Regions from separate parts of the Streptomyces sp. NPDC085900 genome, predicted to be linked through region 1. Evidence: riboswitches for the same ligand, from Rfam matches in the RefSeq annotation. Region 1 holds a riboswitch; each other region holds the start of a gene.

Region 1 (2,198 bases):
TGCTCGGCCTGTTCGATGACCGTGTCCTTGTAGATCTCCCAGGTCAATTCCTCGGCACGGCCGTCCACCTTCTCCAGCGCCTGATAGAGCGGCACCGTGCCGATGGGGACAGGGGAGTTGCGCAGCACCCACTCGCGGGTGGTGTGGATGTTGCGGCCGGTGGAGAGATCCATGACCGTGTCGGCGCCCCAGCGGGTCGCCCAGGTCATCTTCTCGACCTCTTCCTCGATGGAGGACGTCACCGCCGAGTTGCCGATGTTGGCGTTGACCTTCACCAGGAAACGCTTGCCGATGATCATCGGCTCGATCTCCGGGTGGTTGACGTTGGCGGGCAGTACGGCCCTGCCCGCCGCGATCTCCTCGCGGACGACCTCCGGGGAGACGTTCTCCCGGACGGCCACGTACTCCATCTCCGGGGTGATCTCGCCCCGGCGCGCATAGGCGAGTTGGGTGACCGCCTCGCCGCCGCGACCGCGGCGCGGCAGGCGCGGCCGTCCCGGGAAGACCGCGTCGAGGTTGCGCAGACCGCCGCGGGGCGCGGTGTGCTTGATCCCGTCGTCCTCGGGACGGACGGGGCGACCCGCGTACTCCTCGGTGTCGCCGCGGGAGATGATCCAGTTCTCCCTGAGCGGCGGCAGCCCCCTGCGGACATCGGTGTCGACGAGTGGATCGGTGTACGGGCCGGATGTGTCGTACAACGTGACCGACTGCCCGTTGGTGAGGTGCACCTGACGGACCGGCACCCGCACATCGGGGCGCGAACCCTCGACGTATGCCTTGTGCCAGCCGATGGACTTCCCGGCCTCCTGGGACTGCGCGCCCTGAACGGGCTGCTCGTCCTTGCTGGAGGCAGGCGTGCGTACGTCCTTGTTGGTCATGAGACCTACTCCCTACGCCGGCATTACCCGGTAACAGGTTCGGCGGTCGACGCAGCGGTTTCCGTCTGTCGACGTTTCGTGGGGAACATCACTCGAGTTCGGTGATGTTCCACGTGAAACATCGCTGGGACGGAGGTCAGCGCCCTCTCAGCCCGGTGCTCCGAGCTCCCGCGTGTGCAAAGGTGCCTCCACGCTAGCGTCATTTCTGGCGCGGTGAACAGGGGGCCTCTGCCGTTCTTGCGATGATCGGGCGGTGACCACCACGCAGCAGCCCTCGTACCCGCCGGAGCAGCCCCGCCGGCCCGGCTCCGTAAGCGGCGATGCCCCGGGTCCCCCCGGGGGCCGTGAGCAGCACGCGCACGGGCACGCGTTTGGTGGCCATGAGCAGCACACGCACGGGCACGCGCCCGGTGGCCGTGAGCAGCATGCGCACGACCACGTGTCCGATGACCATGAACGCGGTGGCCAGGGGCACGGCTCCGGTGGCGGTCACGGGCACAGTCACAGCCATGGCCCGGCGGCCCCCGTATCCCGGCATCTGCGCAAGGTGATCGGGGCGATCCTCATCCCCTTCGCCGCGGCCGTAGTGGTCGGACTCGTGGTGTTGTGGCCCGGCGGAGCCCCGGCGCACCAGCGGACCGGGGTGGGCTTCGACCGGCAGTCCCAGCAGGCGACGGTCACCAGGGTCGTCGAGGTCAGCTGCAAGTCGGTCAACGCCTCCGGCGGGGGCTCGGTCGGCGCCACCTCGGCCGCCGGTGGCTCCTCCGCCCAGCAGGAGGCCAAGGGCACCTGCAAGAAGGCCACCGTCCGCGTCGACACCGGCCCCGACAAGGGCCGTACGTTCGTCGAGATCGTGCAGCCGGACCAGTCCCGGCAACTGCACCAGGGCGAGAAGGTCGTCGTCGCCTACGAGCCCTCTGCGCCGAAGAACCTGCAGTACTCGGTGACCGACGTCAACCGGCGCTTCCCGATGGCCCTGCTGGCCGGGATCTTCGCCGTCGCCGTCGTGATCGTCGGACGCTTGCGAGGCGTCATGGCGCTGGTCGCGCTCGCCATCAGCTTCCTGATCCTGAACTTCTTCATCCTGCCCGCGATCCTGCAGGGCTCGAACCCCCTGGTCGTGGCCGTCATCGGGTCGAGCGCCATCATGCTGATCGCCCTCTACATGTGCCACGGCCTGTCCGCCCGCACCTCCGTGGCCGTCCTCGGCACCCTGATCTCCCTGGTGCTGATCGGCATCCTCGGTTCGCAGTTCATCGGCTGGGCCGCACTGACCGGCAACACCGACGACAACACCGGTCTGATCCACGGCCTGTACCC
Region 2 (2,198 bases), on a different contig from region 1:
CGCGCGAAGCGCTTCGGGGTGAACGGGCGGGCCTCTTCGGGCAGTTCACCGGTGGCCAGGACATGCGCCATGGCGTCGCCGGTGACCGGCGTCAGCAGCACGCCGTTGCGGTAGTGGCCGGTGGCCAGCAGGAGCCCGGGCAGCTCGGTCGGGCCGAGCAGCGGCGCGTTGTCGGGGGAGCCCGGGCGCAGACCCGCCCGCGTCTCCGTCAGTGGCAGCTCGGTGATCCCGGGGACCAGCTCGTGCGCGTCGCGCAGCAGCTCGTACACCCCGCCGGCGGTGACCGTCGTGTCCCAGCCCAGCTCCTCGCTGGTGGCGCCGACGACCAGCTCGCCGTTCTCCCGGGGCACCAGGTAGACCTGGCTGCCGCGCACCACCGCCCGCACGGTACGGCTCAGGAACGGCGCGTACCGCTTCGGCACCGTCAGCCGGAGCACCTGCCCCTTCACCGGCCGCACCGGCGGCAGCACGTCGTCCGGCACGCCCGGCAGCCGCCCGCTGAGGCTGCCGGCCGCCAGCACCACCTGGCCGGCGGACAGCTCGGTGCCGTCGGCCGCTACGACGCCCGCGGCCCGGTCCCGCGCGACGCGGAAGCGCTCGGCCCACACCCGGTGGAACACCACGCCGGCCCGCTCGCACGCGGCCACCAGCGCGTGCGCCAGCCGCCGCGGATCGATCTGATGGTCGCCGTCGACCCGGAGCCCCCCGCGCACGCCCGGCGCGAGCATCGGCTCCAGGCGCCGGCAGTCACGCCCGGACAACCACTCGGACTCCAGCCCCGACTGCCGCTGCAGCGCGTGCAGTTCGCGCAGGTGCGCGCGGTCGTCGGCGTCGAGCGCGACGGCGAGCGTGCCGCACCGGCGGTAGCCGAGGTCGTGGCCGGTGGCCTCGGTGAGCTCGGCCACGAAGTCCGGGTAGCGGCGCGCCGAGGCCAGGTTGAGGCCGAGCAGGGTCTGCTCGCCGTAGTGCAGCTCCGTGACGGCGGCCAGCATCCCGGCGGCCACCTGGGCGGCCCCGCCGCCCGGCTCGGGATCGACCACGACTGTCGCGAGACCGCGCTGCGCGGCCCGCCAGGCCGTGACCAGACCGATGATCCCGCCCCCGATGACGAGGACGTCTGACGTACGTGACGACATGGGCGTCCAGCCCCTCCCTTCGCCGGCATGACCCGGATCAGGTTCGTACGGTCGGAGGCCGCCAGCCTCCCTCTCAGCCCGGTGCGTCCGGGCTCCCGCGAGTGCTTGTACGAGGGCCACCCTAGCCCGACCCCTCGCGCCTCGGTAAGAGAGCCTCCGGCCGCCGCCGTCGCTCACCGACGGTGTGGAACAGCTCACGGAGCACGACCCCTGACTGACACATAGTCAGTGTCTATGGTGATCAGGTGAGCGAGCAGACGACGCAGTCGCAGCGGCGGGTGGTCGTGGTCGGCGCCGGCATGGCCGGTGTACAGACCGCGGTCGCACTGCGGGAACAGGGCTTCACCGGCACCGTCACCCTGATCGGCGCCGAGCCCCACCAGCCGTACGACCGGCCGCCGCTGTCCAAGGCCGTCCTGCTCGGCAAGTCCGAGGGCTCCGCCTTCGACGTCGACTTCGAGGCACTCGGCATCGAACTGCGACTGGGACGCCAGGTGCTGGGCGTACGCCCCGACGAGCACCGGCTGGACACCGAGGCCGGGCCCGTCCCCTACGACGTCCTCGTCCTCGCCACCGGAGCCGAACCCATCATGCTGCCGGGCGCCGAGGGCGTGCCCGGCGTGCACCTGCTGCGCACCCTGGACGACGCCGAACGGCTGCGGCCCGTGCTCGCCCGGCAGCACGACATCGTGGTCGTCGGCGCGGGCTGGATCGGAGCCGAGTTCGCCACGGCCGCGCGCGAGGCGGGCTGCGCGGTGACCGTCGTCGAGGCCGCGGACCGGCCCCTCGCGGGCGCGCTCCCCGCCGAGGTGGCCGACCCCATGGCCGCCTGGTACGGGGACGCCGGAGCCGAGCTGCGCACACGCGCGCGCGTGGCGAGCGTCGAGCCCGGCGCGGTCGTCCTCGACGACGGCACGCGCGTGCCCGCGGGCGCGGTCGTGGTCGGCATCGGCGCCCGCCCCGCCACCGCCTGGCTCGCCGGCTCCGGCGTCGAGCTCGGCGCGCACCGCGAGGTCCTGGCCGACGACCGCCTGCGCGCCTCGGTGCCGGACGTCTACGCCG
Region 3 (2,198 bases), on a different contig from region 1:
TGCAGGAGGCGCTGCTGCCCGAGCTGATGACGGTCGTACGGCATCTGTCGACCGACCAGGGCACGACCCGCAAGACGCTGTGGCGGCTGTTCGACGGCACGCTCGTCGAGTCCGTGCTGATGCGGTACCCGGACCGGGTGACCATGTGCATCAGCTCGCAGGCCGGCTGCGGGATGAACTGTCCGTTCTGCGCCACCGGGCAGGCGGGACTCGACCGGAATCTGTCCACCGCCGAGATCGTCCACCAGATCGTGGACGGGATGCGGGCGCTGCGGGACGGAGAGGTCCCCGGCGGGCCGGCGCGACTGTCCAACATCGTCTTCATGGGGATGGGCGAGCCGCTCGCCAACTACAAGCGTGTGGTCGGGGCCGTCCGGGCCCTCACCGACCCCGCCCCGGACGGGCTCGGGCTCTCCCAGCGCGGGATCACCGTCTCGACCGTCGGGCTCGTGCCCGCCATCCACCGGTTCGCCGACGAGGGCTTCAAGTGCCGGCTGGCGATCTCCCTGCACGCCCCCGACGACGAGCTGCGCGACACCCTCGTCCCCGTGAACACGCGGTGGAAGGTGCGCGAGGTGCTCGACGCCGGGTTCGAGTACGTCGAGAAGAGCGGGCGGCGGCTGAGCATCGAGTACGCGCTCATCCGTGACATCAACGACCAGGCGTGGCGTGGCGACCGGCTCGGGCGGCTGCTGCGGGGCAAGCCCGTGCACGTCAACCTCATCCCGCTCAACCCGACGCCCGGCTCGAAGTGGACCGCGTCCCGGCCCGAGGACGAGAAGGCGTTCGTCGAGGCCATCGCGGCGCACGGGGTGCCGGTGACCGTCCGGGACACCCGCGGGCAGGAGATCGACGGCGCCTGTGGTCAGCTCGCGGCCACCGAGCGGTAACCTGAGGCCGTCCATACATATTCATATTCCGACAGGGGAGCGCCACAGCGCTGAGAGTGCGGCAACCGGGCCGCAGACCCTCTGAACCTTGCCCAGGTCATTCTGGGTAGGAAGTTCGGTCATCACTCAAGCTGTTGCGCCCTGCCCAGATCCTTCTGGGCGGGGCCGCGTCTCTTCCTGGTCACCCAGGAGGAACTTCAGTGCACACCAAGACGTTCGTCGCCGCGGCCGTCGGCCTCGGCCTGATCACCTTGTCCGCCTGCGGATCGTCGTCGGCCGGCGGCCAGTCGTCCGGCGAGTCCAAGACCGTCACGCTCGTCAGCCATGACTCGTGGGCCGTCTCCAAGAGCGTCCTCGCCGACTTCGAGAAGAAGTCCGGCTACAAGGTCAGGGTCCTCAAGAGCGGCGACGCCGGCCAGGCCGTCAACAAGGCCCTGCTCACCAAGGACAACCCGCAGGGCGACGTCTTCTTCGGCGTCGACAACACCCTGCTGTCGCGGGCCCTCGACAACGGTCTCTTCCAGTCCTACGAGGCCAAGGGCGCCGACACCGTCCGGCCGCAGTTCCGCGTCGACCCCGGCAAGCACCGGGTCACCCCCATCGACTACGGCGACATCTGCGTCAACTACGACAAGGCCTACTTCAGCAAGCACCGGCTGACCCCGCCGCAGTCCTTCGACGACCTGGTCAAGCCCGCCTACAAGAACCTCCTCGTCACCGAGAACGCCTCCACCTCCTCGCCCGGCCTCGGCTTCCTGCTCGGCAGCGCCGCGCAGTACGGCGACGACGGCTGGCAGGGCTACTGGAAGAAGCTCAAGGCCAACGGCGTGAAGGTCGTCGACGGCTGGGAGCAGGCCTACAACCAGGAGTTCTCCGGCTCGGCAGGCGGCAAGAAGGCCAAGGCCGACCGCCCGCTCGTCGTCTCCTACGCCTCCTCGCCGCCCGCCGAGGTCGTCTTCGCCGACCCGCGGCCCAAGACCGCGCCGACCGGGACGTCGTACGGCACCTGCTTCCGGCAGATCGAGTACGCCGGTCTGCTCGGCAACGCGAAGAACGCCAAGGGCGGCAAGGCGTTCATCGACTTCCTGCTCGGCAAGGAGTTCCAGCAGGACATGCCGCTGAACATGTTCGTCTACCCGGTGGTCGAGGGTGCGAAGGTGCCCAAGGAGTTCACCGAGTACGGCCCCGCCGCCAAGGACCCGGAGACCATGGCCCCGACGAAGATCGCCGCCAACCGTGACCAGTGGGTCAAGTCGTGGACGTCACTCGTACTGAAGTAGCCCCGCGCCCGGCGCGGCGGGGGAGCGC

What was found. Region 1 has a riboswitch for thiamine pyrophosphate ahead of thiC (phosphomethylpyrimidine synthase ThiC). Riboswitches for the same ligand answer to the same signal wherever they lie in the genome.
Region 2: linked by a shared signal. The riboswitch ahead of thiO (glycine oxidase ThiO) and the one ahead of thiC (phosphomethylpyrimidine synthase ThiC) in region 1 are both predicted to bind thiamine pyrophosphate.
Region 3: linked by a shared signal. The riboswitch ahead of ACIGDI_RS30745 (thiamine ABC transporter substrate binding subunit) and the one ahead of thiC (phosphomethylpyrimidine synthase ThiC) in region 1 are both predicted to bind thiamine pyrophosphate.

Annotation. Positions count from the first base shown of each region.
Region 1 is NZ_JBITSP010000015.1:64,749-66,946, reverse strand. It holds gene thiC (phosphomethylpyrimidine synthase ThiC) at 1-878, opposite strand, end outside; TPP riboswitch at 871-1,060, opposite strand; gene ACIGDI_RS37595 (YibE/F family protein) at 1,132-2,198, shown strand, end outside.
Region 2 is NZ_JBITSP010000013.1:48,006-50,203, forward strand. It holds gene thiO (glycine oxidase ThiO) at 1-1,136, opposite strand, end outside; TPP riboswitch at 1,134-1,245, opposite strand; gene ACIGDI_RS35175 (NAD(P)/FAD-dependent oxidoreductase) at 1,382-2,198, shown strand, end outside.
Region 3 is NZ_JBITSP010000010.1:149,776-151,973, reverse strand. It holds gene rlmN (23S rRNA (adenine(2503)-C(2))-methyltransferase RlmN) at 1-890, shown strand, start outside; TPP riboswitch at 914-1,021, shown strand; gene ACIGDI_RS30745 (thiamine ABC transporter substrate binding subunit) at 1,091-2,170, shown strand.